One region of the Rhizobium sp. AN68 genome, then DNA from elsewhere that is predicted to be linked to it. Evidence: riboswitches for the same ligand, from Rfam matches in the RefSeq annotation. Region 1 holds a riboswitch; each other region holds the start of a gene.
The links. A riboswitch is a leader RNA that binds a small molecule or an ion and turns the genes downstream of it on or off. The one in region 1 is predicted to bind cobalamin.
Positions count from the first base shown of each region.

Region 2: it holds a riboswitch for cobalamin, as region 1 does, so the genes downstream of both, nrdH (glutaredoxin-like protein NrdH) here and RBH71_RS26160 (DUF1636 family protein) in region 1, are expected to answer to the same signal.
Region 3: it holds a riboswitch for cobalamin, as region 1 does, so the genes downstream of both, RBH71_RS16785 (CbtB domain-containing protein) here and RBH71_RS26160 (DUF1636 family protein) in region 1, are expected to answer to the same signal.
Region 4: it holds a riboswitch for cobalamin, as region 1 does, so the genes downstream of both, bluB (5,6-dimethylbenzimidazole synthase) here and RBH71_RS26160 (DUF1636 family protein) in region 1, are expected to answer to the same signal.

Region 1 covers NZ_JARWMI010000003.1:2,716,202-2,724,062, forward strand. Annotated here, with positions in the region: gene cobG (precorrin-3B synthase) at 1-839, opposite strand, end outside; gene cobN (cobaltochelatase subunit CobN) at 836-4,186, opposite strand; gene cobW (cobalamin biosynthesis protein CobW) at 4,192-5,229, opposite strand; gene RBH71_RS26160 (DUF1636 family protein) at 5,226-5,612, opposite strand; cobalamin riboswitch at 5,767-5,982, opposite strand; gene cobO (cob(I)yrinic acid a,c-diamide adenosyltransferase) at 6,110-6,727, shown strand; gene RBH71_RS26170 (cobyric acid synthase) at 6,729-7,861, shown strand, end outside.
Region 2 covers NZ_JARWMI010000003.1:10,827-18,687, reverse strand. Annotated here, with positions in the region: gene RBH71_RS13090 (alpha/beta hydrolase) at 1-382, shown strand, start outside; gene nrdF (class 1b ribonucleoside-diphosphate reductase subunit beta) at 411-1,385, opposite strand; gene nrdE (class 1b ribonucleoside-diphosphate reductase subunit alpha) at 1,402-3,591, opposite strand; gene nrdI (class Ib ribonucleoside-diphosphate reductase assembly flavoprotein NrdI) at 3,579-3,977, opposite strand; gene nrdH (glutaredoxin-like protein NrdH) at 3,990-4,211, opposite strand; cobalamin riboswitch at 4,467-4,691, opposite strand; gene RBH71_RS13065 (nucleoside triphosphate hydrolase) at 4,823-5,452, opposite strand; gene RBH71_RS13060 (ATP-binding cassette domain-containing protein) at 5,449-6,231, opposite strand; gene RBH71_RS13055 (ABC transporter permease) at 6,231-7,313, opposite strand; gene RBH71_RS13050 (sugar ABC transporter substrate-binding protein) at 7,537-7,861, opposite strand, start outside.
Region 3 covers NZ_JARWMI010000003.1:769,671-777,531, reverse strand. Annotated here, with positions in the region: gene RBH71_RS16805 (GNAT family N-acetyltransferase) at 53-541, shown strand; gene RBH71_RS16800 (type 1 glutamine amidotransferase family protein) at 563-1,129, shown strand; gene RBH71_RS16795 (hypothetical protein) at 1,233-1,547, opposite strand; gene RBH71_RS16790 (CbtA family protein) at 1,552-2,268, opposite strand; gene RBH71_RS16785 (CbtB domain-containing protein) at 2,280-2,462, opposite strand; cobalamin riboswitch at 2,628-2,853, opposite strand; gene RBH71_RS16780 (c-type cytochrome) at 2,945-3,865, opposite strand; gene RBH71_RS16775 (c-type cytochrome) at 3,952-4,386, opposite strand; gene RBH71_RS16770 (LysE family translocator) at 4,502-5,131, opposite strand; gene RBH71_RS16765 (helix-turn-helix transcriptional regulator) at 5,265-5,990, shown strand; gene RBH71_RS16760 (metallophosphoesterase) at 6,095-6,964, opposite strand; gene RBH71_RS16755 (superoxide dismutase) at 7,097-7,699, opposite strand.
Region 4 covers NZ_JARWMI010000003.1:1,509,005-1,516,865, forward strand. Annotated here, with positions in the region: gene RBH71_RS20425 (DUF2865 domain-containing protein) at 1-793, shown strand, start outside; gene bluB (5,6-dimethylbenzimidazole synthase) at 863-1,579, opposite strand; cobalamin riboswitch at 1,677-1,863, opposite strand; gene RBH71_RS20435 (TolB family protein) at 1,992-2,822, opposite strand; gene RBH71_RS20440 (VOC family protein) at 3,015-3,392, shown strand; gene RBH71_RS20445 (NAD+ synthase) at 3,541-5,220, opposite strand; gene RBH71_RS20450 (LTA synthase family protein) at 5,452-7,392, shown strand; gene RBH71_RS20455 (DUF1003 domain-containing protein) at 7,502-7,861, shown strand, end outside.

The DNA.
Region 1 (7,861 bases):
GCGCGCGCCAGTCCACAGAGCCGCGACAGATCGGAAGCACGAACTTGCGCGAAAGCAGGAGTGATACCGGCAGCAAAAGTACCGTTACCGGCCGCCATCAGCCCCAGGGGCGAAGAAGGCGCAGGCATCTCGCCTTGGCTCTCGCTATCTACCAGGCGGTCTCCGCAAATCGCCTTTATCGTCCGCAAATCCAGATCGCGGCCACGGGCAAGCGGTCCTTTGCCGGCCAGATGGACGAGCAGCAACAGGACCACATCGGCTGCCTTGTCGGCCTCAACAAATCCCGCGCGCAACGCCTTGCTCTCCGGACCTCCGACAAGCAATTGCCAGAAAACTCGATGATCGAGCCGCACCGCCTTCAGACGGATATCGGCCAGCAAATCGCACATGGAAAGACGGCCGCCCCCATCGATGATGACGGACATTTTGGCGGCGAGCTTTTCATGCAGCGCCAGCGCAGCAGCCTCTCTGCGAATCTCATCCGCAATGGCACTGCCATCGGCGATTTCCCGATCGTCCCGACCGGCAAGAGGTGAGGTCTCGACTGCCAGTCCGTCGCGAAGCGGCAAACCGAGCGCCAGAACATCATTCTCCAGGTCGCAGGCGCTTTCCCGCGTCAGGCCGCGAAATTGCAGGCTGCCGCGTGCCGTGATGTCTATCAGCCCGTTGCCGTGCTGCTCGGCAAGTTCGCAAAGTGCTATCATATCATGGGGCGCAATATCCGCCTCGAATGCGATGCGCGACAGGTATCCGTCACCGGTCAGCATCGGGGTCGATAAGGCCGGACACGTCCCACGGCGGCCAAACGGCTGGACCGGATCGGAAGGGGCCGTCCTCATGCGCCGACCCTTTCAGAACGGGGCAGGATCAGCATTTCAAGTTCCGCATCCACCGCATTGCGGCGGCTGTGCCACAACCCGCGACGACGGGCAGATAAAAAGCGCGTCGCCATGACCTCCGCCGCCTTCGGATTTTCCCGCAGGATGAAATCGCGCACGTCCTCATTGCCGAAATAGGCGTCGTAAAGCGCCTCGATCAGCGAGGAAGATACCGCATGGGTGGTTTCCGCAAAACCGATCAGCCGGTCAACCGTCTCGGCAAATTCCGCCGCCCCGCGCGGGCCGTGCCGCATCTGGCCGGCAATGAAGCGCGGATTGACGGCGCGGGCCCGAACAACGCGCGTCAGCGCCTGCGAAATGGATCGCGCGCGCGGACGCGCGGGATCGGTCGTATCCAGCGCCACAATATCGGCAACGCCGCCAAGGAGTGCTTTTGCGGCGGAAAAACCACCGATGAAAGCGACATCTGACGAGCCGTCGAGAAGATCCCGGCCCGGATCGTCACCGGTGTGAACGAGAAGATCGGCACGGCGTACCAGCTCGACAAAACCGGCATCCTCGAAAATCTCAAGCCCATCCGCACCGCCAAAGGCATGGCTTGCCGCATCCAGATAGGCTTGCCCTAGTTCCTCACGTTCTTCCCATTTTCCGCTGGCGAGTTTCTCCTCAGTGCCCGCACCATAGGTGCCGGGTGCGGAGCCGAAGATGCGTGCCGGTATATGCCCGAGTGCCGCCGCTTCTTCCGCCAGCGGATTGTCACCCGGCGCTTCATCCCGCCGCGCGACAGCCTTGGCGGCGGCGTCTAGAAGAGCGATCAACGCCGGAAACATGTCGCGGAACAGGCCGGAAATCCGGAATGTGACGTCGACACGCGGCCGCCCGATACTGGCCGGCGGCAGAACCTCGATGCCTGTGACGCGGCCCGTCCCCGGGTCATGGATCGGTCTCGCTCCCATCAGATGCAGCGCCTGCGCCACATCCTCGCCGCCATTGCGCAGGCTGGCGCTGCCCCAGAGATCAAAAACCAGATGTTTCGGCCAGTCGCCATGGGATTGCAGATGGTGCCGAAGCACTTCTTCGCCCGCCATGCGGCCCAGCTCGAAAGCCGTCGGCGTCGGCATGGTGCGCGGATCGGCAGCATAAAGATTGCGGCCCGTCGGCAGGACATCGAGACGCCCGCGCGCGGGTGCGCCGGAAGGACCGGGGACAATATGGCGGCCATCGAGCGCGGTAAGCAGCGCTGTTTTTTCCGCCGCAGCACTTTCAAGCCTCAGAAGATCGGTCTCGCCTTCGGGGCTGCGGCCAAAAACATGCTGGCCATCCTTGATGGCGAAGTCCTTGAGATCGCAGAGGAAGGCGTCGATGCGCGACAGCGCCGCATCGGCATCGTCCTTTGCACCGACACCGGCATCCGCCGCAAGACCGGTTTCCAGCGCCTTCTCTACGATCAGTTTCGCCAGCCGGTCGCGGCGGCGACGGTCGAGCCCATCCGCCTGCGCATATTCGTCGACGAGCTGTTCCAGAGCCGATTGTTCCGGCGAAAGCCCGGCATCTACCAGCACAGGCGGAACATGGCCGATCGTGACGGCAGCGATCCGCCGTTTGGCAACCGCCGCTTCGCCCGGATTGGAAACGATGAACGGATAGACCACCGGCAAAGACCCGGTGACGATTTCAGGAAAACAATCGCGGGAAAGCGCAACTGTCTTGCCGGGCAGCCATTCCAGCGTGCCATGCGCACCGACATGCACAATGGCATGCGCCCCTGCGACACGCTGCATCCAGGCGCCGAAAGCGACCAACGCATGACGTGGCGGCAGGGCAGGGTCATGGTAATCCACCCGCCGATCCTCATTTCGCCCACGATCCGGTGCCAGGGCCACGAATATCTGACCGAAACGGGCGACGCGAAAACGGAATGCGCCGTCGGCTAGTGCGTCGTCCTGTTCGGCCGAACCCCACGTGCTATCCACGGAGGCGGCAACCTCTTCAGGCAAACCCAAAAGAAAATCACGATAGTCTGAAAGTCCGACAGCCGCTTCCTGCTGCTCGACACAATCCAGCAAAGCCCGCGCCGTTTCGGGAATATCCGAAACCACATATCCTGCCGCGGCCAGATCGCGCAGCATTTCAAGCACGCTTTGCGGCACATCGAGACCAACGGCATAACCCGTGCGCCCCGGCGCAGCACCGGGATAATCCGGCATCAGAATGACGATCCGCCGTTCCTGTGGCGTGGACTGTTTTAATTGCAGAAAGGCAGCGATTCGGTTTGCCACCTGTTCGACGCGATCAGCCTCCGGTACATTGATGAGGCTGATACCGCCATCAGTCCGCACCTGCTTGAACGAGATTGCGCCAGCAAGAATCCGGCCATCGAGTTCCGGCAGAACCACATGCATGGCAAGATCGGAAGGGTTGAGACCGCGCGCATTTTCCGCCCAGCCGTCCCGTCGCGTCGTCGCCATAACCACCTGAAACACCGGCACGCCGAGGCGATCAAACAGGGTTTTACCGCTGTCGTCCATCTGACTGGCAAAAGCCGTGGCGGCAACGATGGCGGCGGGCTGGAGTTCGGGCAGTACGGTTTCGAGAAAGCGGATCGCCTCCCCATCCTTGAGGCCGCTGACGAAAATCGGCAATGGCGCAAAACCACGCTGAGAGAGCGCGTTAAAAAGCGCATCCACGGGCGCCGCATCGGCCGCAAGAAGCATGGAGCGGTAAAAGAGAATGGGAAGGACAGCTGCACCGGCGGGAAAACCGGCGCAGGCTTCCGCCTGATCCACGACGCCTTTACCCGGCCGGTAAAAGCCGGCTTTCGGCAGCGGTTGAGCCTCGATATCTGGCCATGCGCCACCACTTACAAGGGCAGCAAGACCAATGGCAAGCCGGTCCATATTTTCCCGCCCACCCTCGCGGAAGAAGGCGAGGACGGACGCCAACGTCTGGCGATCAACGGTCGAGGCTGCTTCGAGCTTTTCGTCTCTCTCACTGCATTCACCCGGCAGGAGCATAAGTTTTATGCCACGCCGCCGCGCCATCGTGCTGAGCTGATCAACGCCATAGCGCCAGCGCTCCGCGCCGCCGAGAATCCGGATAAGGATGACACGGGCATGTTCGGCCGTCTTTTCAATCCACAGATCGACCGACATCGGATGCCGAAGCTCGGAGAGGTTGGCGGCAGACAGGGACGGAAGCGCGCCATCTGCCTGCCGCCATGCCTGTTCCAGCCCGGCAAGATCGCTTGCCGAAAAAGACAGCATCACCACATCCGATCGCGGCTGGTTGAGATCAACCGGCTCGATCAGGTCGTCCAGAGACGAAGATGTGGTGGCGAGAATGTGCATTTCTATCAGGCGGCCAGCATCTGTTCGATCTTTTCGCGGTTGAGGCCTTTTTCGCCTATGACGACGAGGCGGCTGCGGCGCTCTTCACCGGCCGCCCAGGGACGGTCATAATAATGGTTGACGCGGCTACCGACAGCCTGCACCTGCAGGCGCATCGGCTTGGTGGATACTTCGACGAAACCTTTGATGCGCAGAACATTTTCCGCAGCCGCCGTCTCGGCGATACGAGCCGCCAGCGCTTCCGGATCGGTCACGGCCGGCAGGTCGATGACGAAGCTGTCGAAATCGTCATGTTCGTGGTCGAGTTCACCATCGTGATGGGTGCGGCGGTTTTCGATATCCTCTTCAACCGCAAGACCGAGGCCGATCAGCACGGCCGGATCGATGACGCCATTCGAGGCGACGACGATCTTTGCGGCCCGCGGCAAATGCTCGAGAATATGAGCCTTCGCCTTGTCCAGACCGGCGCTATCGAGCAGATCCGCCTTGGTCAGCACGATAAGATCGGCACAGGCGATCTGGTCCTCAAAAACCTCTTCGACCGGATCGTCGTGATCGAGGGCTTCGTCATTTGCGCGCTGGGCGGCAAGGGCTTCCATGTCATGCGCCACCTGACCCTCGGCAAGGGCAGCGCCATCCACCACGGCAACCACAGCGTCAACCGTCACGCGGCTCTTGATGGCCGGCCATTGAAATGCCTGCACCAGCGGCTTGGGCAGGGCAAGGCCGGAGGTCTCGATGAGGATATGCTCCACCTTCGGCTGCCGGCTTAGAATCTGTTCGATGGCCGGCTGGAAATCATCCGCCACCGTGCAGCAGATGCAGCCATTGGCCAGCTCAACGATGTTTTCCTCCGGGCAGCTCTCAATGCCGCATCCCTTGAGGATATCGCCATCGATGCCGATATCACCGAATTCGTTGACGATGATGGCAAGCCGCTTGCCATCAAGCTTTTCGAGGAGACCGCGCAGCAGCGTGGTTTTTCCAGCCCCCAGAAAGCCGGTGACGATGGTGCAGGGAACGCGGTCCAGAAGGGTGCTCATGATCTCTCCTCGGTAAAATCGAATGGGGGAATGCGCGCCACCATGCCGCGCTTCAATGTGTCGGGGCGGCCGCGCCAGGGCATCAGGCCATCTGCGGAGGCGGCCAGCATTTGCGCGCCCGTGAGCAGGTCTTCCGCGTCGTTGGGCGTCAGCCCGCCGAATACATAGGACCAGCCATCGGCACCGCGCAGCACGGCACTGAGGCCTCGTTTGCAATTGGCAAGGCAATTGACGGAGCGAACATCGATGCCGGAGTCACGCGCTTTTGCGATGGCAGCTTCCGCAAGGATGGTGCCGGGGCGCGGCTCCGCATTGGGATCGGTGTCGTCGCGACAGCTTCGGCAGACAAAAACGACCACGCCAGAAGCTGTGTTGGCTTCCATTGTCCCGTCCGCACAAGAAGATGTTGTGGTAATATCCAAACCGTTCCGCTTTCCGCGCCTTTAAACTCATCGGGGTGCGGATGTCGAAAACAGCGCACTGAAAAGCGCGGCTGCAAATCAATTCGACCGGCTGACCGGAGCACCCCGCCCGGGAGACGTTTTTTCCTGAAACGGCAGGTCTCCTGGCTTGCGGCTTTAAAACACCCTGCACCACCTTCCCGGGCCAATTTTATGGTCCAGTGGCTTCATAGTGCGGGCTTACCGCTTACAGTTGCGGGGGCAGCCACGGAATGACCCGTTATGGGGTGGAACCGTGTTCCCTCTTAGCTTTTCCCGTTGCCGGGAAAAGACCGTCAGTGCCTTACCCTTAGGCTGAACGGGCGTGACGGTCAATGCTGCCGGCTTGTCGATTGCCGGGTGCGGCAAATTGAGTATAGTCGCCGCTCCGAATGGCGGGGGCATACGGTCCCGCGCCGCTGGACGAGAAGGAAAACGCGATGACACGCGATATCAGCGACAGCGAAGCCGAACGCCACCGGCAGAAAATGGTCAACCGCAAGACGGTTCAGGATGCCGAAGTCGCGGAAAAGACCATCGAAAAAGGTCTGCTGATGATCAATACCGGCCCTGGCAAAGGCAAATCCACGGCCGCTTTCGGCCTTGCCCTGCGCATGCTCGGCACAGGGCGGCGGGTCGGCGTCGTGCAATTCATCAAGGGCGCATGGTCGACGGGTGAACAGCAGGCCCTGACTTTGTTCGGCGACAGGGTGGAATGGCGCACTATGGGCGAGGGGTTTACCTGGGACACGCAGGACCTGAAGCGCGATGTCGCGGCAGCTACAAAGGCCTGGGAGGAAGCGAAAGCACTGATGGCCGACGAGACGATCGGATTGCTGGTTCTCGACGAACTGAACATTGCGCTCCGCTATGATTACCTGCCGCTGGAAGAGGTCGTCGAAACGCTTTCCAACCGTAGATCCGATCTGCATGTCATCGTTACCGGCCGCAACGCCAAACAACCGTTGATCGACGCTGCCGACATGGTGACGGAAATGACCCTCGTCAAACATCACTTCAAGGCGGGCGTAAAGGCGCAGGCCGGGATAGAATACTGACATGACTGCACGTGTGCTGATGTTTCAGGGAACCGGCTCGGATGTCGGCAAATCGCTGATGGTGGCTGGCCTTGCCCGCGCCTTCGTCAGGCGTGGCCTGTCCGTCATGCCGTTCAAGCCGCAGAACATGTCGAACAATGCGGCGGTCACTGCCGATGGCGGCGAGATCGGTCGCGCGCAGGCGCTGCAGGCGCGGGCAGCAGGCGTTCCGCTGTCGGTTCACATGAACCCGGTGCTTTTAAAGCCGCAGAGCGAAACCGGCGCACAGGTCGTCGTACAGGGTAAAATTGTCGGCAATGCCAAGGCTGCCGATTATCAGCACATGAAAGCCGGGCTGATGCCGCGTGTGCTGGAGAGCTTCGAGCACCTGAAACAACAGGCCGATCTGGTGCTGGTGGAAGGGGCGGGAAGTGCTTCCGAAATCAACCTCCGCGCCAACGACATCGCCAATATGGGTTTTGCCCGCGCCGCAGATGCTCCCGTGATTCTGATCGGCGATATCGACCGGGGCGGGGTCATCGCCAGCCTCGTGGGCACAAAAACCGTTCTCGAACGCGATGATGCCGCGATGATAGAGGGCTTCATCGTGAACCGCTTTCGCGGTGACCCTACGCTGTTTTCAGACGGCATGCGGATGATCGCGGAAAAGACCGGCTGGGCGTCCATCGGGCTATTGCCGCATTTTTCCGATGCTGCGAAATTGCCGGCGGAGGACGCCCTTGGGCTTACCGGCCCGGCGCAACAAAAGCCCGGCGCGAAAATCCGCATTGCCGTGCCGATCCTGCCGCATATCTCCAATTTCGACGATCTGGATCCGCTCGACATGGAGCCGGATGTGGAACTGATCCGAGTGCGGCCGGGCGAGACCATTCCCGCCGATTGCCGGCTGGTTCTGCTCTGCGGTTCGAAATCCACCATAGCTGATCTGACCGTGCTGAAAAATGCAGGCCTCGACATCGACATCAAGGCACATGTGCGCCGCGGCGGTTATGTTCTCGGTCTCTGCGGCGGATACCAGATGCTTGGAAAAACCGTTGCCGACCCTGACGGCATCGAAGGACCACCAATGACGGTCGAGGGGTTGGGCCTGCTGGATGTGACGACGGTTTTGACGGGCGACAAGAGGCTCGTTTC
Region 2 (7,861 bases), 2.7 Mb from region 1:
CAAGCAGATCGAGGTGGTGGGAAGGCTCAATCCGCCGCTCACCATTCTCGTCTCCAAGGACGACCGCGCCCTGAAGGCTTCCTCCATCCTGGGGGCCGACGTCACCCGCATAGGCGCGCTGGATGTGACCGATCCTCAAGTGCAGGAAGCCGCCCTGAAAGAGGGCGTTCAGTTCGTTGACATCTCCAAGCTCAAGGCATCGGATCCGCTCAACCACGACCGCTATGCGGCACTCGCGTCGCTGGTGCCACAACTGGAGGCGAGCCGGAACGGCAACGGCGAAAACGGCATAGGCCGCGCGGGTGCCTTTGTGTTCGATGCTATCGGGGCAACGGTATCCAGCCCCTTCCGGCTTGCGAGCCAGGTCGTGAACCCGCAATAACTTTTGCGGGTTCTTGGCGACAACCGGTTCAGAAATCCCAGCCTTCGTCTTCTGTGGCGACCGCCTTGCCGATGACATAAGAAGAGCCGGAGCCGGAGAAGAAGTCGTGGTTCTCGTCGGCATTGGGAGACAGCGCCGAGAGGATCGCAGGATTGACCCGGCAAGCCTCGGGCGGAAACAGCGCCTCGTAACCCAGATTCATCAAGGCCTTGTTGGCGTTGTAATGCAGGAACTGCTTGACGTCCTCCGTCAGGCCAACGCCGTCATAGAGGTCTTGGGTATATTTGGCCTCGTTGTCGTAAAGCTCGAGCAAAAGATCGAAGGCGAAATCCTTGATCTCCTGTTTTTCCGCTTCGCCCAGACGTTCGAGCGCGCGCTGGAACTTGTAGCCGATGTAATAGCCATGCACGGCCTCATCGCGAATGATGAGACGGATCAAATCGGCCGTGTTGGTAAGCTTGGCGCGACTTGACCAGAACATTGGCAGGTAGAAGCCGGAATAGAACAGGAAGCTCTCCAGAAACACGCTGGCGACCTTCATTTTCAACGGATTTCCGCTATCATATTCGCGCATGATGAGCGCGGATTTGCGTTGCAGGAATTCGTTCTCCTCCGACCAGCGATAGGCGTCATCGACGTCAGGCGTGGAGCAGAGCGTCGAGAAGATCGAGGAATAGGAGCGGGCGTGGACCGCCTCCATGAAGGAGATGTTGGAAAGCACCGCCTCCTCGTGCGGCGTCGCCGAATCCGCCATCAGGCGCACGGAACCGACGCCGTTCTGGATCGTGTCCAGCAATGTCAGCCCGGTGAAGACGCGGATCGTCAGGGTCTGCTCTTCCGGCTTCAGCGTTCCCCAGGACGGGATATCGTTGGAGAGCGGCACCTTTTCCGGTAGCCAGAAATTCGATGTCAGGCGATTCCAGACTTCGAGATCCTTGTCATCCTCGATGCGGTTCCAGTTGACCGCGCGAATACGGGACGCGGGTTTTACGGCAATATTCATTGTCTTGTCCCTCAATTCAGAGCGTGCAGGATACGCAGCCCTGAACCTGCGTGCCTTGCAGCGCCATCTGGCGCAAACGGATGTAGTAGATGGTCTTGATGCCTTTTTTCCAGGCGTAGATCTGCGCCCGGTTGATATCGCGCGTCGTTGCCGTATCGCGGAAGAACAGCGTCAGCGACAGACCCTGATCGACATGCTGGGTGGCCGCCGCATAGGTATCTATGATCTTTTCCGGACCGATTTCGTAGGCATCCTGATAATATTCGAGATTGTCGTTCGAAAGGTAGGAAGCCGGATAATAAACACGGCCGATCTTGCCTTCCTTGCGAATTTCAATCTTCGAGACGATGGGATGGATCGAGGAGGTCGAGTGGTTGATATAGGAGATCGAGCCTGTGGGCGGCACGGCCTGAAGGTTCTGGTTATAGAGGCCGGTCTCCATGACGGCCTGCTTCAACGCTTTCCAGTCCTCCTGTGTCGGAATGGAAATGCCAGCTTTCTCAAAAAGGTCGCGGACCTTTTCCGTCGCGGGCAGCCATTCCCGGTCGGTATATTTATCGAAGTAGTCGCCCGAGGCATATTTGGAGTTTTCAAAGCCCTTGAAGCTCTGGCCCCTGTCAGTGGCGAGGCGATTGCTGGCGCGGATGGCGTGATAGGTCACCGTGTAGAAATAGATATTGGTGAAATCGATGCCCTCTTCGGAGCCGTAGAAGATGCGCTCGCGCGCCAGATAGCCATGCAGGTTCATCTGACCAAGCCCGATGGCGTGGCTCGCATCATTGCCCTTTTCCACGGAAGGGACAGACGAGATGTGGCTCATGTCAGAAACGGCCGTCAGCGCCCGGATGGAGGTTTCGATCGTCTTGCCGAAATCAGCCGAATCCATTGCTGAAGCAATGTTGAGCGAGCCGAGATTGCAGGAAATATCCTTGCCCATATGGCTGTAAGAGAGATCGTCGTTGAACTCGCTCGCCTCGCTGACCTGTAGGATTTCCGAGCAAAGATTGCTCATGCTGATACGGCCGGCGATCGGATTGGCGCGGTTCACCGTATCCTCGAACATGATATAGGGATAACCGCTTTCGAACTGGATTTCTGCGATGACTTGGAAGAACTCGCGTGCCTTTATCTTCTTCTTGCGGATGCGGCTGTCGGCGACCATTTCCTGATATTTTTCGCTGACGGAAATCTCGGTAAACGGCACGCCATAGACCCGCTCAACATCATACGGCGAGAACAGGTACATATCCTCGTTGTTTCTCGCGAGTTCGAAGGTGATATCAGGGATCACCACGCCGAGCGAAAGGGTTTTGATGCGGATTTTTTCGTCGGCGTTTTCGCGCTTGGTATCGAGGAAACGCATGATGTCCGGGTGGTGGGCATGCAGATAGACCGCGCCAGCGCCCTGGCGCGCGCCAAGCTGGTTGGCGTAGGAGAACGAATCTTCCAGCAGCTTCATGACAGGAATGACGCCAGAGGACTGGTTTTCGATCTGTTTGATCGGCGCGCCGGCTTCGCGAATATTGGTCAGGGACAGTGCTACGCCACCGCCACGCTTGGAAAGCTGCAATGCTGAATTGATGGACCGGCCGATGCTTTCCATATTGTCTTCCACACGCAGCAGAAAACACGAAACCAGCTCACCGCGGCTTTTCTTGCCAGCGTTGAGAAAGGTCGGGGTTGCCGGCTGGAAGCGGCCGGAAATGATTTCATCCATCAGATCGCGGGCAAGCTGCTCGTCGCCACGCGCCAGAGCCAACGCCACCATGCAGACGCGGTCCTCATAACGCTCCAGGTAACGCTTTCCGTCGAAGGTCTTCAGCGTATAGGACGTATAATATTTGAAGGCGCCGAGAAATGTCGGAAAACGGAACTTTCTGGCATAGGCCTCGTCGTAGAGGTCACGGACGAAATTGAAGGAATACTGGTCCAGCACCTCCTGCTCGTAATATCCCTCGGTAACGAGATAATCGAGCTTTTCCCTGAGATTATGGAAAAACACCGTGTTCTGATTGACGTGCTGAAGGAAATATTGCCGTGCCGCAAGGCGGTCCTTGTCGAGCTGGATCTTCCCGTTTTCATCGTAGAGGTTCAGCATCGCGTTCAGCGCGTGATAGTCCAGTCCCGCGTCCAGGTGTTTCTGCGCAGCGGTTACTTGTTGTTTGGCATCCGTGTTGCGCACCGCGCTCGAGGTCAGCGTGTCCAAAATCGTTCCAATCCATGATTGACGTTGGCGACATCTTCCTCCGTGCCGAGAAGCTCGAAGCGGTAGAGAAACGGCACCGCGCATTTACGCGACACGATATCTCCGGCGGATGCGAAAGCTGCGCCAAAATTCGTATTTCCCGCCGCTATGACGCCGCGAATGAGATTTCGGTTTGAGGGCTCGTTCAAAAACCGGATAACCGGTTTCGGTACAGCTCCTTTCATGCCGCCACCCCCATAGGTGGGGGTGACGAGAACATAGGGCTCCGACACGTGAGGAACGTCTTCCTCGGCGCCGAGCGGCAGGCGAAGCAATCGTCGCCCCAGTTTCTGAAGGAAGCGATGAGTGTTCTCAGACCGGCTGGAATAATAGACGATCAGCCCCATCGCATCGCCTCCTCAGCTGATCGAGCCAATCATGTCCGGACGGAAACCCGCCCAATGGCGTTCGCCGGCAACGACCACGGGAACCTGCATGTAACCAAGGCCGCGAACGTGATCGAGGGCATCCGCATCTTCGGAGATATCGACGATCTCGTAGCTGACACCGATGCGGTCAAGCGCACGATAGGTGGCAGTGCACTGGACGCAGGCGGGCTTGCTGTAAACGGTGACGGTCATAGTTTCCTCTTTCGAAGCCGCTTTTACGCACGGCTCAACATTGCCCGCCTGCAATCACAAGCGGGTGGCGATGGTTCTGTCATTCTGGCGAGGCGCGCGGGTCAGGCCGCGTAAGATCGCTGTCTACGCCGACGAGCGTAGAAACTTATAAAAATGCACTGGCATGACTTCACCCCGAAGCTTGTTCTGGAGGCGGCAGAAAAGGGCGCACGCAATTCATTTGCGTCATACACCTTCCTTCCGGACACCCCGCCCGTGGACGTTTTCGCTCAAGGCAGGTCTCCTGACTTGCGGGTCAAAACATCCATTCCCACCTTCCCGGAGCACTTAGCGCCAGTGGCTCAAATCGGAACGATGCTCACCGCTTACAGTTGCGGGGGCAGTTTCGGCATTGCTTCACCATAATGGTGTTGCGCACCGAATTCCCGTCTTAGCTCCCGACGCTTGCGAATCGAAAGAACCTTGAACACCACATATAGTATATGAGGAATTTTTTTCGTCAATAATTAGACATGCGAAAGCCCCACCCTGTGGATCAAAAAGATTCAACACATGGTCAACAAAGGCTTAACGGTGAATGCTCGATGCCGCCTACGGACGGAAGCGGCGGGTTATTCCCAGATATCGATGCGAATATCGGCGGGGCGGGAGTTCTCAATCACCCGCTTTCCGTTGGGAAGATCATTTTCGAACAGTTTGGCGTGAATCTCGGTCGCATCGAGACCATAGCCCTGCCATCTATCCCGCAGGCGTTCCTCGAGCACCGCAACGGATGGGCCTACGAAGACGGTAAGATCGAAGCTGCCGGAAAGCTTCGTCCACGGCGCCTCGCTCAACAGCAGATAGTTGCCTTCGGCAAGGATGAAGCGTGTTTCTGGCGCGATGGCGCGAGCGGAGGCAATGGCTATTTCGCGGGAGCGGTCAAAAACCGGGACAAGAACTTCTTGCCCGCCCTGACGAACTGCGGAGACGATATCAAGAAAGCCGCGCACGTCGAAGGTCTCCGGTGCGCCTTTTCGCGGCAAGAGCCCCCGTTCTTCGAGAATACCGTTATCCATATGGAAGCCGTCCATGGGCAGGACAGCCGCAGCCTCGCCGCGCGCCACGAGGGCACCGCACAGGGCATCCGCCAGCGTGGATTTGCCGGCCCCAGGGGGACCGGCAATGGCAATGATAAAACGAGATTTATCCTCTGCCCGCCGAAGAACATCTTCGACGATCGTTTCAAGCTTCAACGTCATGCGGCCAGCGTTTCCTTTGGCGCTTCCTTGGCGCCCGTCATGAAGGCGACGGCGTCGGACATGGTATAGTCCTTCGGATTGATGACGCATAAACGCTTGCCCAGCCGATGAATATGAATCCGGTCAGCAACCTCGAAAACATGCGGCATGTTGTGCGAGATGAGAACGATCGGTAGCCCTCGCGCGCGCACATCCAGAATAAGCTCGAGAACGCGGCGGCTTTCCTTGACGCCGAGCGCCGCCGTCGGTTCGTCAAGGATGACGACCTTGGAGCCGAAGGCGGCTGCACGCGCCACCGCAACACCCTGGCGCTGGCCGCCGGAGAGGGTTTCCACCGCCTGATTGATGTTCTGGATCGTCATCAGGCCGAGTTCAGAGAGTTTCTCACGGGCAAACTTTTCCATCGCCGGACGGTCCAGTGCCCTGAACAGGCTTCCCTGAATACCGGGTTTGCGGATTTCACGGCCGAGAAACATATTGTCGGCTATGGACAATGCGGGAGACAGCGCAAGGTTCTGATAAACGGTTTCGATACCAGCCTTGCGCGCCTCGATCGGCGAGCGGAACTGTACCGGCTTGCCTTCAAGCTTGATCTCCCCTTCATCGGGTGTCACCGCACCGGAAATCGCCTTGATGAGAGAGGATTTTCCAGCACCGTTATCACCGATGACGGCGAGGATTTCGCCCGGATAAAGGTCAAAATCGGCATTGTCGAGCGCAGTCACACGACCGTAGCGTTTAACGAGATTGCGTGCTGTGAGGATAGGTTCTTTTGCCATCAGCCTGCTACCTTTCTGATCCACTGGTCGATTGCGACAGCCAAGATGATAAGGACGCCGATCAACAGATAGGTCCATTGTGGGTCTGTTCCGATAAGTCGCAAGCCGAGAGAGAAGACACCGACGATCAGCGCGCCGAAGATCATGCCCATGATAGAGCCGCGTCCGCCAAACAGCGATATGCCGCCGATGACCACTGCGGTGATGGATTCGATGTTGGCGAACTGACCGGCGGTCGGCGATACCGAGCCGATGCGGCCGATGAGAGCCCAGCCCGCGAAGGCGCAGATAAGCCCGGAAAGTGTGTAGACAGTCGTCAGCATGCGCTTGACGTTAACGCCGGCAAGTTCGGCTGCGTCGGGATCATCACCCACTGCATAGAGATGTCGACCCCAGGCGGTGCGGTTCAGCACATACCAGAGCAGGGCAACCAGCAGAACCATCGCAATGACGCCATAGGTGAAGACGGCGCTGCCGATGCGGACATTGTTGCCGAAAAACTGGAGAATGGGCGCCTGTTGGACGATATCCTGTGAGCGGATCGTTTCGTTGGCCGAATAGAGGAAATTGGTGGCCAACACGATCTGCCACATGCCCAGTGTAACGATGAAGGGCGGCAGCCGCATGCGCGAAACCAGCACGCCATTGATAAAGCCACAAAATGCGCCGACTGCGAGACCGCAGATAATCGAGAGTTCGGCAGGCAAACCATAGCGGAACGTAAACTGTCCCATGACGACGGAGGACAGAACCATGATCGCACCGACCGAAAGATCGATACCCGCAGTCAGAATGACCAGCGACTGTGCCGCGCCGACGATGCCGACGATTGCCACCTGCTGAAGGATAAGGGTCAGCGAAAAGGCCGAGAAAAACTTGCCGCCCAGGGTCATGCCGAAGACAGCCAGCGACAACACCAGAACGATCAGCGGTACGGCCGCCGGGCTGGAATGCAGAAAGTGCTGGAATTTTTCAAGCAAACTCTTGTTTTGCGTATCGAAAGCAGCGACCTGGGTCGAACTTCCCGACAGCACTTTTTCAAATTCATTATGCGGTTGAGCCCGCACTGGCTGATCGCTCATGGATTTTCCTCCCGATCGCTCCATCGCATCAGCCCCGAACCCGGGATTATTTTCCGGAGGGGACAATGCGTAGATTCAAACTGTTGAGAAGCGTGCCTCAGTTACGTCCACGGACGCCGGGCGCGCTCGTTTGTTCCTGTCCGATCACCCAGATCGTTCTTTTAAACCATTCCGGTTCAAGGGCGGGGGCAAATTGCCCCCCGCCGATTTCAACGGTGTAGTATCAGCCCCAGCACTTCTTCAGGCCTTCCTTGGTGTCGATCGAATCGAGACCCTTGACCGGCTTGTCGGTTACCAGCGTTACGCCGGTGTCGAAGAAGTTCTTGCCTGCCGTCGGCTTCGGCTTTTCACCGGTGTCGGCAAACTTCTTGACGGCTTCCACGCCGAGTGCCGCCATCAGCAGCGGGTATTGCTGAGACGTCGCGCCGATCACGCCTTCCGCAACGTTCTTGACACCAGGGCAACCGCCATCGACGGAAACGATCAGAACATCCTTTTCGCGTCCGACGGCTTTCAGCGCTTCGTAAGCACCGGCAGCTGCAGGTTCG
Region 3 (7,861 bases), 1.9 Mb from region 1:
TGTTGTTTTTCAAGCGTCCTGACGGCACCGATAAAACCGAAGGACCAGAAAAATGACCGAAGATAGTTCCCTTACACTGGAAAGACCGCCCGTCGTCATCATTCGTGGCGCACGCAAGACCGATTTGCCTGAGCTCAATGAGATGATCACCCTGCTTGCCACCTTTCATGGCGATGCGGCGGCGATTACGCCGGCGAAACTGGAACGCGACCTGTTCGGCCCGCTTCCCTGGGTGCATGGGCTGGTGGCGGAAGCCGACGGCGCATTGATCGGTTACGCCCTGATGCTGCCGCTCTACAGGGCGCAGGAAGGCCGCCGCGGGCTTGAGCTGCACCATCTTTTCGTGCGTGACGGTCACCGCGGCCATGGCACCGGCCAGCACCTGGTTTCCCGCGCCCGCGATATCGCCAAGCGCCTCGGTTGCGACTATCTTTCCGTCAGCGCCACGACCGGCAATGTCGCCGCGCATCGTTTCTACGAAAGCATGGATTTCGCGCCGCGCCCGGTCACCGGCATGCGCTACATGCAGTCTATCGCCTGATTGCAACCTTTGGAGACGGCCATGACACGGATTGCCATTGCGCTTGCGCAGGATTTTGCGGACTGGGAACCGGCGCTGCTTGCCGCCGCCGCGCGCGGCTATCTCGGCGTCGAGATCGTTTACGCAACCCCGGACGGCCGGCCCGTGGTTTCAATGGGCGGGCTCAACGTTACGCCCGACACATCCTATGACGCGCTTGATCCTGCTAACATCGATGCGCTCGTCATTCCCGGCGGCCTCAGCTGGGAAAAGGGAACGGCTGTCGATCTTGGCGGGCTGGTACAGCGGTTTCGCGAGAAGGGCCGACTGGTTGCCGGCATCTGCGCGGCTGCCAGCGCGCTTGCAGGCACGGGCGCCCTTGATGACGTCGCCCATACCGGAAATTCGCTCGCCTCTCACAAGACCTATCCGTCCTATCGCGGCGAAGCGCTCTATCGCGACCAGCCGAAGGCGGTCAGCGATGGCGGCATCGTAACCGCAGCCGGCAGTGCACCCGTCAGTTTCGCGGTGGAAATTCTGAAACACCTCGGCCTCTTTGGTCCGGAAGCCGAGGCGGAACTTCAGGTTTTCGCGGCGGAGCACCGGTGAGGCTCACCTTGGTGTCGAGAGTTTTGCGGATCCTCCCACCTCATTCCTGTGCTTGTCACAGGAATGAGGTGGTGGGGAAGTTAAGCCGCGAGACCATCACAAATCACCCCTGATCAAGCACCCGGCAGACACGGAGCGCGACATCCCCGCCCTCCCCCGCAATCGCACGGCGGATATCGCGGCTGTTGAGATGCAGACTGCGACCGGCCGGCAAAGCCGAGCGTTTTATCTTGGCAAGGGCTGCGGCCGTAAAGGCAGCCTCATTCTCATGAAAATAGGCGAGCGCCGCTTCCCGTTCCGGGCTGACGCCAAGGACTGCCTTGAAAGCAAGGCGATGCACGGCGCAGAAAGCGCCGTGACCGGGAACGGCAAAACGCAGCGCATCGAGTTCCTCACTCCATTCGGCTGCGCCCTGCATGGTTTCAAGCCTGCTGGAAGCGCTTCAGGAAAAACGCGCTCAATGTTCCGAGCAAGGCCCAGAAGACAAAGCTGGTCACGGTGGCGGCGACGATGAACTGTCGTTCCAGCGGCAGCGGTGCCAGCGCATGTTCACCTTCCGGCGGCAGGGGCGCGCCCACCACATGTGGAGCAACGATCAACACCATTGCGAGCACGATTGCCCAGGGTTCGCGGCGGAATGCGATCAGCGCAATGCCGCCTGCGGTCGCCGCAACCGTCGAAAGCCACCAGATTTGACGCGCCTCAAGCGCGGCCGCCGGGCTGCCCGGCAGTTCCGGCGGCAGGCCGATCATCGGCGCAAGCATGACGGCGGCAAAACCGGCCACACCCCACAAAAGGCCTTCGCGCCAGCCGGCATCGGTGCCGCGCAGCGAGATGAGGCCGGTCAGCACCAGCGCATAACCGATGGCAGTCAGCACGTTGGCGGCGACCGTATAGGCGGTGCGCTCGAAGCCGTCGGCCGGAGACCAGGCTTCCTCGTTATGTTCGTGCGCGGGAACGGCAGCGCCGGTCGTGGCCGGAGCATCGTGGCTGTGGGGCGCTTCGCCACCGGCATTTTCATAGGCTTCCGCCTTCAGGATCAGCGGCGTGGTGCCGAAAGCCTGCATGGCCGAAACGGCGAAGCCGCCAACGATGCCGACGAGGACGGCGGTAAAAACGATATTGCGAAAGAACGACATGCTTCCCCCCCTCAATGGCAAGGGAAAGCATTGGCATGACGTGTGTCATGCGCGGCGTTGTGAACGGCTTCCACATGCGAAAAGCCGACAAAACCGACGACGAACAGGCCAAGCACGATCGCCGTCAGCGATTGCGCGAAGCTGCCCGTTTTTGCTGAAACGGCGGCATTTGCCGTATTCTGGTTGATGGACATGGTGACCCCTCTTACGGCGCGACCCCGCGCCTTTAGACGCGGCGGAACGGCAAACGCCGTGCAGCCGCATGCGATACACTTCACCACGGGGATACGAGACTGACACAGGGCGGCACGTTCAAGCACCACCACCCTGAAATTCCGCTCTTCCGGACACCCCGCCGGCATGGACATTTCCGTGATGGCAGGTCTCCTGGCTTACGGGTCAAAACCTGAAACACCTTCCCGGCATTGCCCTCGCCCATATCCGGCGAGATGCTTACCAGTGGCATTTCGTTTCAGGCTCTCCGCTCACAGTTGCGGGGGCAGCCACGAATGAGGATGTCTCCCTATCGTGTTCCCTTTTCACCTTCCGGAACGCCCGGAAGGAACCATCACAGGATCGTTATCCGATGGGTGTGGGTGGGAGTCAATGGCAGGCCGGCGTGAGAATTGCGCGCCGCGGCTGGATGCCGGATCAAGTCCGGCATGACGGCAAAGGGCTACCGTGCCGGGATGGCCTTCAGATAGGCGGCGATCGCATTGCGGTCTTCGGCCGTCAGATGCGCCATGTTCTGCTGCACCTTGACCATGGAGCCGCCGACGCTGTCGAATTCCGGGGTGAAGCCGGTTTCCAGATAGTTGGCAATATCGGCCGCCTCCCAGCTTCCGACACTCTGCGAGCCGGGGGTAATATCGGGAATGCGGCCCTCGCCTTCGGGATTTGGACCACCGGCCAGCCATTTGCCATCGAGAAAACCGCCAAGCGCATTGCGCGGCGTGTGACATTCGCCGCAATGGCCCGGGCCTTCCACCAGATATTGGCCGCGCAGCAATTCGGCATTGGCATCGGCAAGCTCGACGCGGGGTGGCGCGGATGTATCGAAATAGAGGAATTTCCAGCCGCCCAATGCCATGCGCATGTTGAAGGGGAACGGCAGTTCATGATCCGGCGCGTCATTCTGGCTGGCGGGCAGAACCCGCAAATAACCGAAGAGGTCGTTGATGTCCTTCTGCGTCATGCGGGCATAGGAGGCGTAAGGGAAGGACGGATAGAGATGTTCGCCGTTCTTGCCGACGCCGCGCGTCATCGCATCGCCGAATTCCGAAAGCGTCCAGCCGCCAATGCCATGCTGCGGATCGGAGGAAATATTGGGCACATGGAAGGTGCCGAAGGGGCTTTTCAACGCTTGCCCGCCCGAAAGCGTCAAAAGCGCATCGCCCTTGGCATCTGGTGCCGCATGGCAACTTGCGCAGCCGCCCGCCCAGAACAGCGTTTCGCCATTGGCAAGGTCCGGCTCGCCAAGGCTCACCCAGTGGCTGGGTGCCTGACGCACAGGCGCGGTGACCCAGGCGAAAATGCCGAAACCGGCAATGGCCGCCACCGCGATCCCGCCCGCGAGCTTCGTCCAAATGGAGGCCATGACCCCTCTCCCCATTATCACCTGATGAGATCAGGCATCATTCCCGCTGAAAAAAACGCCGCCGGGAAGCGGCGTTCTTAATAGGATCACTTCTTCAGACGGTAGGTCTGGTGGCACGCACCACAATCGGCACCGAGGGTCTGCATGGCGGCGGTGACGCCTGCCTGATCGGCGGGAAGGCTGGCGAGGACCTTGTCCGCATCGGCACCGAGCTTGGCGGCCTTGGACTTGAAGTCATCGAAATTTTCCCAGATCGCGGGTGCCGCAGAACTGCCGGTCTCGCTGCCCGGGGGAAACTGGTCGGGGAAAGCCTTGGCGTTGGTGCTGATGGTCGTCACGGCAGCCTTTACGGCTTCGGCGTCATAAGGCTTCTGGCCCTTGGAGATGGCAGCAAGCGCCCCCATGGAGCCGCCGATCTGCTTCATCATGCCTTCACGTTTTTCGACTTCGCCGGCAGCGTAGACCGCTCCGGCGCAAAGACAGCCGAAAAGCATGGCCGCCGCGATGGTTTTCAGTTTCATACACTCTCTCCTTGATTCCGGCAGATGCCGAACGCGCGATAACGGCGCGAGGATGCCCTTTCCGCATGGCGAAAAGAAGTCACATTGCAGTGAATTTCCCCAAGAAAACAGAAGTCTAGGAGAGTGCTTCCCAAAGCGTAACCAGGGCTGCGGCAATCAGCATGAAACCGGCGGCGCGGCCGATGAAAATCGTCGCGGCAGGCGAGGAAACGAGCCATGCCCGGCTTTTATCCGCCGTCAGCGCCAGAGCGCCATAGACCGTGAACTGCGTGATGGCCACCATCGCGCCCATTACCAGACCCTGCATCCAGATTGGACCATAGTCGGGTTTGAGGAATTGCGGATAGATCGCCATCATGAAGAGATAGGCTTTCGGATTGGAAAGGCAGGTGAGAACGGCCCGCCAGAACGCCTTTCTGACAGAGGCGCTCGCCTGCGCCTCATCGCCATTGACGGTGATGGCGCTGCGCATCAGGCCGACGCCGATCCAGACCATGTAAGCGGCGCCGGCGACCAGCAGCGGCAGGAACAGCGACGGCATCCAGGCGGCAAGCATGCCGACGCCCAATGCACCGTAAAGTGAATGCACCATGCCGCCGGCGCTCATGCCACTTGCGGCGGAAAGCCCGGTTCTTTTGCCACCCGTCAACGCACTTGCCAGCACGAACAGCATATCCATTCCCGGCAGGATGATGATGCCGAACAGGACCAGAAAGAAAAGCCAGAGATTTTCGGCGTAACTCATGTCAGTATCTCCCAAAACAATTTTCGACACATTCGGGAAAACTCATGTTTCTCAATGTGTTTTGCTGCTTATAGGAAAAGCCAACTGACAGCGTTGTGTCAGTTGCGTTGGGAAACCACCGGGAAAAACGGCAATGCGCAAGGCATCGAGACTGTTCGAGATCATCCAGATCCTGCGGGTGGCGCGCAGGCCGATCACCGCGCAGACCATTGCCGAGGCACTGGAAGTCACGGTGCGCTCGGTCTATCGCGATATTTCGGCCCTTCAGACCATGCGCGTGCCGATCGAAGGCGAACGCGGCGTCGGTTACATCCTGCGTCCCGGCTTCAACCTGCCGCCGCTGATGTTTTCCATCGAGGAGACGGAGGCGATCGTGCTTGCGCTCGCCATGGTCGCGCGCACGGGCGATATCGAATTGCGGCAGGCGGCCAAAAAGGTCAGCGACAAGATTGCGGCATCCCTGCCCGAACCCCTGTCGAAAACCCTGTCGGCCAATGCCCTGCACGCCTGGGGCAGCATCGCGCCCTCACCCGCCGGCGTCGATCTTGCCATGGTCAGGCGGGCGGTGCGCGACGAGGAGCGGTTGGACATAACCTATGGCGATGAAACCGGCACCGAGACCCGGCGACAGATCCGGCCCATCGCCACGATCTATTATTCGGAGACGACCAATATCGTCGCCTGGTGCGAACTCAGGCAAGCGATCCGCAATTTCCGCTCCGACCGCGTTCTGACCTGCAAGACAACCGGCAGCTTTTTCAAGATGGAAGGCGAAAGGTTGCGGCAATTGTGGATGAGCGGCTGGCAGAGCAATCAGCTGGGGACTTCGGAACGAACGACGAATCAAGCCGGCGCGTAAAGCAACTGATTTAGCGCGTCTTTCAATCTTCGTTGTGTGTCGGTGCCCCCGTCTCAACCGCCATTCCTGTGACAGTGATGACGGTTGAGAGGGTGGTACTGACTTCAAAGCACGGCAGCGTTATGCCGCAAGTGCTCCAGCACCCTATCGTCTTCCCGCCCGAAACCGCGGATGACGATTCGGTCGGCAAACACATCGGCAATGGCGAAGGTGTTCTGGTCTGGCGTATCCACCATGCCCTTGAAGTTGACGAAGTGAGTGTTGCCCTGCACCCCGTAATTGCCCTCATGATTATGGCCGCTGAACCATGCGAGGACCGAAGGGTGTACATCCAGAAGATCGAGGATGCGGGGCGCGTCCCACATATTATGGGCGTTGTCCGGATAGACCGGATAGTGGCAGAGAATGACCACTTTTTCACCCGCCGCATCCGCCTTTTGCAGAACGGTCCGCAGCCATTCGAACTGTTCGTCGCTGAGCGACGCATTCCAGTCCTGCGCATTGATCGCACCCACCTCTTGCAGGCGCCTCAGACGCTCTTGCGCCAGCGTGCGGCGCGGATCGCCCGGCGGCGGGGCAAACAGGCTGACCTCGTTGCCGTCAAGCACCACGAAACGTATCTCACCGATGGTGAAATCGTGCCAGGGCGACGCCATGCCGAGGCGGGCATGGATGGCGGACAAGTGTTCGGCGGCAACGGCGAAATCGTGATTTCCCGGCAGCATCACCGAAGGGTGGCGAAGCTGCTCGTAGACGCCAAGGATCGCATCGAAATTTTCAAAACCGCGATCAATGATATCGCCCAGCGTTACCACGAAGGCCAGTTCCTCGCGATTGAAGGCGTCGATCGCTTCGCCAAGCTTTTTCGGGCTTTCGGCATAATACCGGCCCATATCCGGGCGGGGTTCGGCATCGGCATATTGGGGATCGGCAACGATGCCGAATGAGAAGAGCGGTGTGGTTTTTTCAGTCATGATGCGCCGCGATAAACCGGGCGGATGACAGGCTTGTGACAAATGGGAGCGACACGCTGGATTGTCGACCTCAAAAGCAGAACACCCGGCCTTTGGGGGGCCGGGTGCTCAGAAAATTACAATCCGCAAAACTTACTTGGAAGCGGCTTCGTAACGCTCCAGGACATAGTCCCAGTTGATGAGGTTGTCGACGAAGGCTTCGAGGTACTTCGGACGCAGGTTGCGGTAGTCGATGTAGTAGGAGTGTTCCCATACGTCGACGCCGAGGATCGGTTCTGCGCCATGAACCAGCGGGTTTTCGCCGTTCGGGGTCTTGGAGATTTCGAGCTTGCCGTTCTTGACGGAAACCCATGCCCAGCCGGAGCCGAACTGCGTGGTGCCGGCAGCGATGAAATCAGCCTTGAACTTGTCGTAACCGCCGAGATCGGAGGCGAATGCCTGTTCCAGCTTGCCCGGCAGCTTGTTGCCGCCGCCGTCCTTCTTCAGCCACTTCCAGAAATGGACGTGGTTGTAATGCTGGGCAGCATTGTTGAAGAGACCAGCATTGGTGCCAAAGGACTTCTTCACGACTTCCTCAAGCGAAAGGTCGGAAAGACCGGCTTCCGCCGCCAGCTTGTTGCCGTTGTCGACATATGCCTTGTGGTGCTTGTCGTGATGGAACTCGAGCGTCTCGCGCGACATGTATGGTGCAAGCGCGTCGTAGTCGTAGGGGAGTTCAGGAAGTTCGAAGGCCATGGTTTTTACTCCTTTTTGCAGCGGGTTACCGCTCCTAGAAACCGTGTGAGCGGACCATAGGAGCGAACCTCTGTTTGGGCAACCTGTGAAATATCAAAATGTTCCGACAAAAGAGAAAATTCCTCTCAAGCCAGCCGCCACCACATTTGTTTCACAACCCTG
Region 4 (7,861 bases), 1.2 Mb from region 1:
ACGCGATGCCATCATCCGTGACCGCGACGATGCCATGGCGGCCCAGGGCAGCGATGATGGCGACATCAGACGCCAGCGCATTCTCGCCGCCCTTGACGCCAATGGCTGCAGCGCCATTCCGGAAACGGAAGCGCGCCAGCCGACGGCACCCGATGTGACACGTTACCCCGACGCCTTCGGCGAACAGAGCAATCCGCCGGGACAGGCAGGGCTTTCGCCCTACCCCAATGCCGCTGCGGAAGGCGGGCTCAGGACGCTGTGCGTGCGCACCTGCGACGGCTCGTTCTTCCCCATCGCTTCCAATGCCTCGCCGCTCGATTTCCGTGCGCAGGCCGAACAATGCCAGAAAATGTGTCCGGGTACGCAGACGGAGCTTTATTTCCACTCCATGACGGAGCAGGAAACGGCTGACATGGTCTCGGCTGAAACAGGAAAGCCCTATAAGGACCTGCCGACCGCCTTTGCTTATCGAAATGCCTCAACCAAAGCCCCAGGCTGCGCCTGCAACATGGCCGCCTATCACGAGGAGATGAAGCAGCAGGAGGCTGCGCGGCCGGAAGCTGAGAAACCCTATTCCAGCATCACGACCATTCCATCACCGCAAGGTGACACCCCCAAAAAACCCACCGAACTGCAGCAGGCCGCAAAGCCGCCGGAACAACCGGTTCCGGAACGCGACTATGACCCGAACAACAGCAGGGTCCGCGTCATCGGCCCTAAATTCCTGCCCGACCAGACAGGCCGGATCGACCTGAAGAACCCGGCGCTGAAGGGTATACAGCCGCAGCAATAGCTCCCATCAAGCACACGGTATGGAGTTGGCAACGCTCTATCTCACTCACAAGACGGTCGCGTGTTCTCTTTACCGCCCGCCCCAGCGATTGCGAAATACCAAATCCTCCAGCGGCACGCGCTGGCGCCAACCCTTCACCGCCAGTTCCGGCTCGGTATAAAGTGTATCGACGCGGCCGAGGCATAGCCAGGCGACGATCTCGATGTGGTCGGGGATCTCCAGAATGGTGCGAATGTCGCTATCGTGGAAAATGCTGACCCAGCCGACGCCGATGCCTTCGGCGCGCGCTGCAAGCCAGAGGTTCTGGATGGCGCAGACGGTGGAATAGACATCGGTGCGCGGATTGTGGGTACGGCCCAGCACCACCTTGCCGCCACGCGTCGGATCGCAGGTGACGCAGATGCTGAGCGGCGCCTTGCGGATGCCCTCAAGCTTGAGGCTGCGGTAAAGCGCCTGCTGCTCCCCCTCGAACATCGCCGCCGCCTCGCCATTGGCGCGGCTGAAGGCAACCCAAGCTGCCTGCCTGACCGCACCGTCAGTGACGAGCGTGAAATTCCACGGCTGCATGAAACCGACTGAGGGCGCGGAATGCGCCGCCTTCAGCAAGCGCTCGACCACATCTTCCGGCAATGGATCCGGAAGGAACTGGTCGCGCACATCACGGCGGGTTTCGATGGCACGGTAGATCGCCTCTCGCTCCCCCTCGGAAAACGGGTAGGCGGGCGAAAGCGCGTGATCGAATGCATCGGCGTCGAGCGAACTGGTCGCGAGTGGATCGGTCGGCATCGTCTATCCCCAACAATGCTGGCGCGCCGCCACGAAAACCGGCTCCGGTTTTCGCCTGCACGACGCGCTGCTGCAACAACCTGCCGCCGTCCACGCGGTCTGGTCTATTCTGTCAGGCCGGTCTTCTGACTCGGCTTCATCCGCCCACTTTCGCCTTCCCGAATGGATTCAGTGGCATCAAGAAAAAGGGCATCCGCCTCACAGCGCTGGGCACGTTCCGGTCTTGCACCGGATTCCCGATTCTCCCGCCGTAAAGGGCAGGCACCTGACGAAGAAGCTTATGAGCAACAAAGATTGCAAATACAAGTATCTTGCGCAGCGATGCGGCAATGTGACCGTGGCCACCTCACCTGCGTATTGCGGCCTTCAGCCGCCGCGCGGACGCGCGCCGGCTGAAGCACTCCCTACCGCATCACCCAACGGGAAAATACCGCACATAAGCGAACTCATCCCCGCCCGGTGACCAGTTGGGCGAATTCATCGTTCCCTGCCCGCCGAAAAGGTCAAACAGCGTTTCGGCGTTGCCACCATCCATATCCATCAGCCGCACGCGCACGTTGAGGTCGCGCGGATGGTCGAAGACATCGGCGTCGTAGGAGACGAAGACGACTTTGTCACCGCTGGGAGACGGATGCGGGAACCAGTCGCCATAGACGCTGTCGGTGATACGCTCGACGGCCGAGCCATCCACCCGCACGCGCCAGATCTGCATCTGGCCGGTGCGGCTGGAGTTGAAATAGATCCATTCTCCATCCGGCGAATAATCCGGCCCGTCATTGCGGCCCTCACCATGGGTAAGGCGTGTCTCAACGCCGCTGTCTATGTCCATGGAATAAATATCGAAAACCTGATCGCGAATACCGCAATAGGCGAAACCTTTCCCGTCCGGCGACCAGCCGTGCCAGTAGGACGGAAGGTTCTTAGTCATCAGAAGCGGCGTTCCGCCCGTCGAAGGCAGCAGATAGATGGCACTCTTGCCGAACTCCACCTTGTCGGAAATGGCATAAAGCGAACCGTCAGGCGAAATGCCGTGGTCATTGTTGCAGATTGTCGCAAAGCCGGTATCGACCTTTTCCGGCGAAGGGTCGCCGGCAAGTGACAGGCGATAAAGCAGACCGTCGCAGTTCAGAAGCAGGTATTTCCCGTCCGGCGACCAGTTCGGAGCCTCGAACAGCTCCGGCGTCTGCCACACCACCCGCATCTGCCGATTGCGGATGTTGAAGATTTCGATGGAACTGCGCATGCTGCCTCCCGGGCCTGTCGATCGTCTGGCGTGGAGCGTTGAATGGCACAAACATTCCGTTTGCATCCGCCACCGCCGTGATTATGATCCTATTGCCGCAGGCACCGCCCTGCAAATTCAAATAGGAAAAAACAGCAGCGTTCCGGCACCGCCCGCACCCCTGCCCGTTTCTCCCAGATCCGAGGTTCCGCGATGAACACCATCGCCGATCACGGCATCCGCTTCGGTCGGATCGCCGCAATGCTTCCTGTCAAGAATATCGAGAAGGCCCATGACTTTTATGTCCGTGTGCTGGGCTTCGAAAAGACCTTCGAAAACGGCAACCCTGTCGGTTTCATGATCCTGAAACAAGGTAATGCCGAGTTGCACCTGACATTGCAGTCGACGCACAAACCGGCCCCCTTCAATGTGGCGCATATGCTGGTCAGCGACGCCGACGCGCTGCACGCGCTTTGCAAAAGCCACGGGCTTCGCATCATCAAAAGTCTGCAGGACAAGGATTATGGCCTGCGGGCCTTCGTTTTCGAAGACCCGGATGGTAACCGCATCGATGTGGGGCAGGTTATTTAACGAGATAGGGAGACGGCGCGGCGTGTCCGCGCCGTTGGAGGAAAAGGATGCTTCTTCGCCATCGATATATGGCGAAGTCGCAGCATCCGCACTCCGTCACCCCGAACTAGATTCGGGGTCCAGCAAGCTCCCCCATGCCCTCCTTCGACTACCTGTCCCTGAACCGGTTGGTAATCGGATAACGGCGATCGCGGCCGAAGTTCTTCTTGGTGATCTTCACCCCGGGCGCGGATTGGCGGCGTTTGTATTCGGCGAGATAGAGCAGATGCTCGATCCGGTGCACCGTCGCGATATCATGGCCACGCGCGAGGATTTCCTCGACCGACATTTCCTTTTCCACCAGGCACTCCAGAATATCGTCCAGCACCGGATAGGGCGGTAGCGAATCCTGGTCTGTCTGGTTGGGTCGCAATTCGGCGGATGGCGCCTTGGAGATGATATTGGCGGGGATCACTTCGCCGGATGGCCCGAGCGCGCCCGGCGGCACATGGGAATTGCGCCAGCTGGAGATGGCGTAGACCTGCATCTTGTAGAGGTCCTTGATGGGATTGAAACCGCCATTCATGTCGCCATAAAGCGTCGCATACCCCACCGACATTTCCGACTTGTTGCCTGTTGTCACCACCATCGAGCCGAACTTGTTGGAAACGGCCATGAGAATGGTGCCGCGTGTACGGCTCTGCAGGTTTTCTTCGGTAATGCCTTCTTCCGTGCCTTCGAACATTTCCGAAAGCGCCGAAAGGAACCCATCCACCGGTTCGGCAATGGGCACGATATCGTAACGGCAGCCGAGCGCCCTGGCGCAATCGGCTGCGTCCTTCAGCGAATCCTCGGAGGTGTAACGATAGGGCAGCATGATGCAGCGCACCCGCTCTTCGCCCAGCGCATCAACAGCAAGCGCAGCGCAGATCGCCAGATCGATACCGCCGGAAAGGCCGAGAACCACGCTCTTGAAGCCGTTCTTGTTGACGTAATCGCGAAAGCCCAGCATGCAGGCGCGGTAATCCGCCTCCTCGCCTTCAGGGATTTTCGAGAAAGGACCGCTCTCACAGCGCCAGCCTTCTGCGGTGCGTTTCCAATCGGTAACGGCAAGGGTCGCCTCGAACTGGCTCATCTGGAAGGCAAGGGTCTTGTCGGCATTGAAACCGAAGCTCGCGCCGTCGAAAACCAGCTCGTCCTGCCCGCCAAGCTGATTGGCGAAGACCAGCGGCAAGCCGCTTTCGATTACCTGCTTCAGCGCCACCTGATGGCGCACATCCAGCTTGCCGCGATAATAGGGCGAACCATTCGGCACCAGCAGGATTTCCGCCCCGCTTTCGGCAAGCGTTTCGCACACACCCATATCGTTCCAGATTTCCTCGCAGATCGGAATGCCGATCCTGACACCGCGGAAATTATAGGGACCGGAGATCGAACCTTCGGCGAAAACACGTTTTTCATCGAACTCGCCGTAATTCGGCAGGTCAATCTTGTCACGCAGCGCGATGATCCTGCCGCCATCCAGAAGCGCAACCGAATTGTGCCGGCCCGTTTCACCCTGACGCGGAAAACCGATGACGACGCCCGGCCCGCCATCGGCGGTTTCCGCCGCCAGTTCTTCCACGGCCTTCAGGCACGCTTTCAGAAAAGCCGGCTTCAATACCAGGTCTTCCGGCGGATAGCCGGATATGAACAGCTCGGTCAGAAGCAGGAGATCGGCACCCTGCGTCGCCGCATCGGCCCGTGCTTCACGCGCCATGGCGAGATTGCCCGCCACGTCGCCAACAGTCGGATTGAACTGCCCGACGGCAATTCGAAGATGGTTTTTGATGTCGTGTCTGTCGCTCATGGCTTTTCAATACCGCGCCCGTGCCCGCTCCGCAACGCGGCAATTGCATGCCGCACCACCTTGATAGGATGAAGCCGCAACCGGCATTCACGCTAAGGTTATCACCGCACCGGCCACACTCCGCAAAGTTCATGTCGCGTTCATCGCGCTTATGTGACAGTTACATGACAGTTTTGCGACGCCCCGATTCACCTCCCCGAATTGCGCGGTGTCGCCTCGTAATACCGGAGTATGAGTTTGAGAAATTCGGCGCCAAAAACAACGGCTTCCGAAAAGGCTGATTTTGTCTTTTCGCCTGCATGGACGCGGAGCCTTTCCAAGCTTTCGGGTAAGGCCTACACGCTTGCCAATCTGACATTTTCGTCGGTCGTGCTTGTCGTCGCGCTGGAATGGATCGCCCGCGGTTCGCTAGTTGATGTCGGCACCTTCCTCACCTCATCCGCCCGCCCCGGCATGACCACCATCGCCGCCGTGCTGCTGCTGCTCGTAGCGCTGGATTCCATCCTCGGCCGCCGTTACCTGTCGCTCATCGCCGTTGCGCCGCTTTGCGCGCTGACAGGGCTTATTTCCGCGCAGAAACAGACCTATCTCTCCGATCCGCTTTATCCCTCCGACCTGCTGTTCGGCCGGCAGATCCTCGAGCTTCTGCCCACCATGCTGAAAGCCCAGCCGGTGACGGCCGTGCTGGTCGGCCTTGGCCTTTGCGCCACGGTTGCGGCCCTTTCCACCCTGTGGCTGCTGGCGCGGCGTTATTCGCCGGGCTTGAGCTGGCGCGAACGCGCCGCAGGTCTTGTGCTGGCGCTGCCGCTTCTGGCCGGCCTCGCCTCGCTCATGGACTATTCGCATTATTCGTGGGTGCGCGATCGTCTCAACATCATCCCCATGATGTGGGATCAACAGGAGAATTACCGCCATAACGGTTTCCTGATGGCCTTTGCCTTCAATATTCCCATGGCCAACGTCTCGGCGCCGCAGGGTTACGGCGAAAACAGCATCGCAGACCTGACCTCGGAACCCGCCGCCTTTGCCGCCAACACGGGCGATTACCCTGATGTCATCATGTTGATGAGCGGATCGCTGTGGGATCCGACACGGCTTGAAAACGTGAAGCTCTCTGCCGATCCGATGCCCAACATCCGCGCCAAGCAATCCGGCAACGTGTTCTCGCCGGAATTCGGCGGCATGACGGCGAATGTGGAATTCGAGGCGCTGACCGGCTTTTCCAACGCCTTCCTGCCCTATGGCAGCATTCCCTACCAGCAATATATCCGCCGCCCGGTGCCCTCGCTTGCCAGCTTCTTCCGTGGCGAAGGGTATTCGGCCATCGCCATGCATCCGTTTCAGGAATGGTTCTGGAACCGCAAGGAAGTTTACAGGAATTTCGGCTTCGAGGAGTTCCGCTCGGAAGAGACATTGCCGCCCATGGAAAAGCGCGGCAACTTCGCCTCCGACGACGCGCTGATGGACCAGATCATGGTGGCCGCGGACGATGCGCGCAACCCGCTCTTCCTCTTCGCCGTCACCCTGCAGGGACACGGACCTTACGAGGCGGGCCGTTATGCCAGCGACACCATCGGCATAGAGGGCAATCTCTCCGCTTCCGCATCGCAGGCGCTTGGTACCTATGCGCAGGGTGTGGCGGAGGCCGACGACGCCCTTCTGAAGCTGATGCGCTGGGCAAAAAAGCGCGAGCGCGAAACCATCATCGTGCTCTTCGGCGATCACCTGCCGCCGCTTGGCCAGACATTCGTGGAAAGCGGCTACATGCCGGGCATGGTGGCCAGCCGCCGCGCGCCGCTGGAAATCATGAAAAAGGAACACGAGACGCCGCTCGTCGTCTGGTCCTCGAAGACGGGGGTGCGCAAGAATATCGGCACCATCAGCCCGGCGCTGTTGCCCTATCACGTACTGAAAACAGCCGGTTTCTCAGACCCCTTCTATACGGGGACTTTGGGTGAAGTGCAGGATGCGTTTTCCGTCCTCGACCGGCATATGCTGGTGGCAACGGATGGCAAGGCGCTGCCCGACTGGTCGATTTCACCCAATTCCATTCCGGACGTGGTGCGCAATTATCGCCTGCTGCAATTCGACATGATGTTCGGCGAGCAATATGGCCGAGAGCGCTTCTTCCCCGGCTTCAACTGGGTAAATGACGCCACGCCGTCAGTCTGATGGGTCTGGATGGCTGAACGGCATGGCAGCGGAAATCGTTTGAATTCCATTGCCATGCGGGTTTATCTCGACAGGGCCTTACCGAACCATCAGCACCACGAGAAGCACCGTGTCAGACATCTCCGACTATATCGTTTCGCACTTCAAGCGCTCCTCCCGGGAAATCGGCGAGGTCGAGCGTCGTATTCTGGAACTGTCGCACCAGAAAAAGCTGGTCTCGACCGACACCAATGCGGAATTTTCCGCCGGGGCAAACCTGGGCGACAGGCTGGCCGACAGCATTGCAAGGGTTGGCGGCTCCTGGGGATTTATCCTCAGCTTCTGCTTTTTCCTGGTGTTCTGGGCAATCATCAACACCATCGTGCTGACGACGCGGGCCTTCGACCCCTACCCCTTCATCTTCCTCAATCTTCTGCTCTCCATGCTCGCGGCCATCCAGGCGCCGATCATCATGATGTCGCAGAACCGG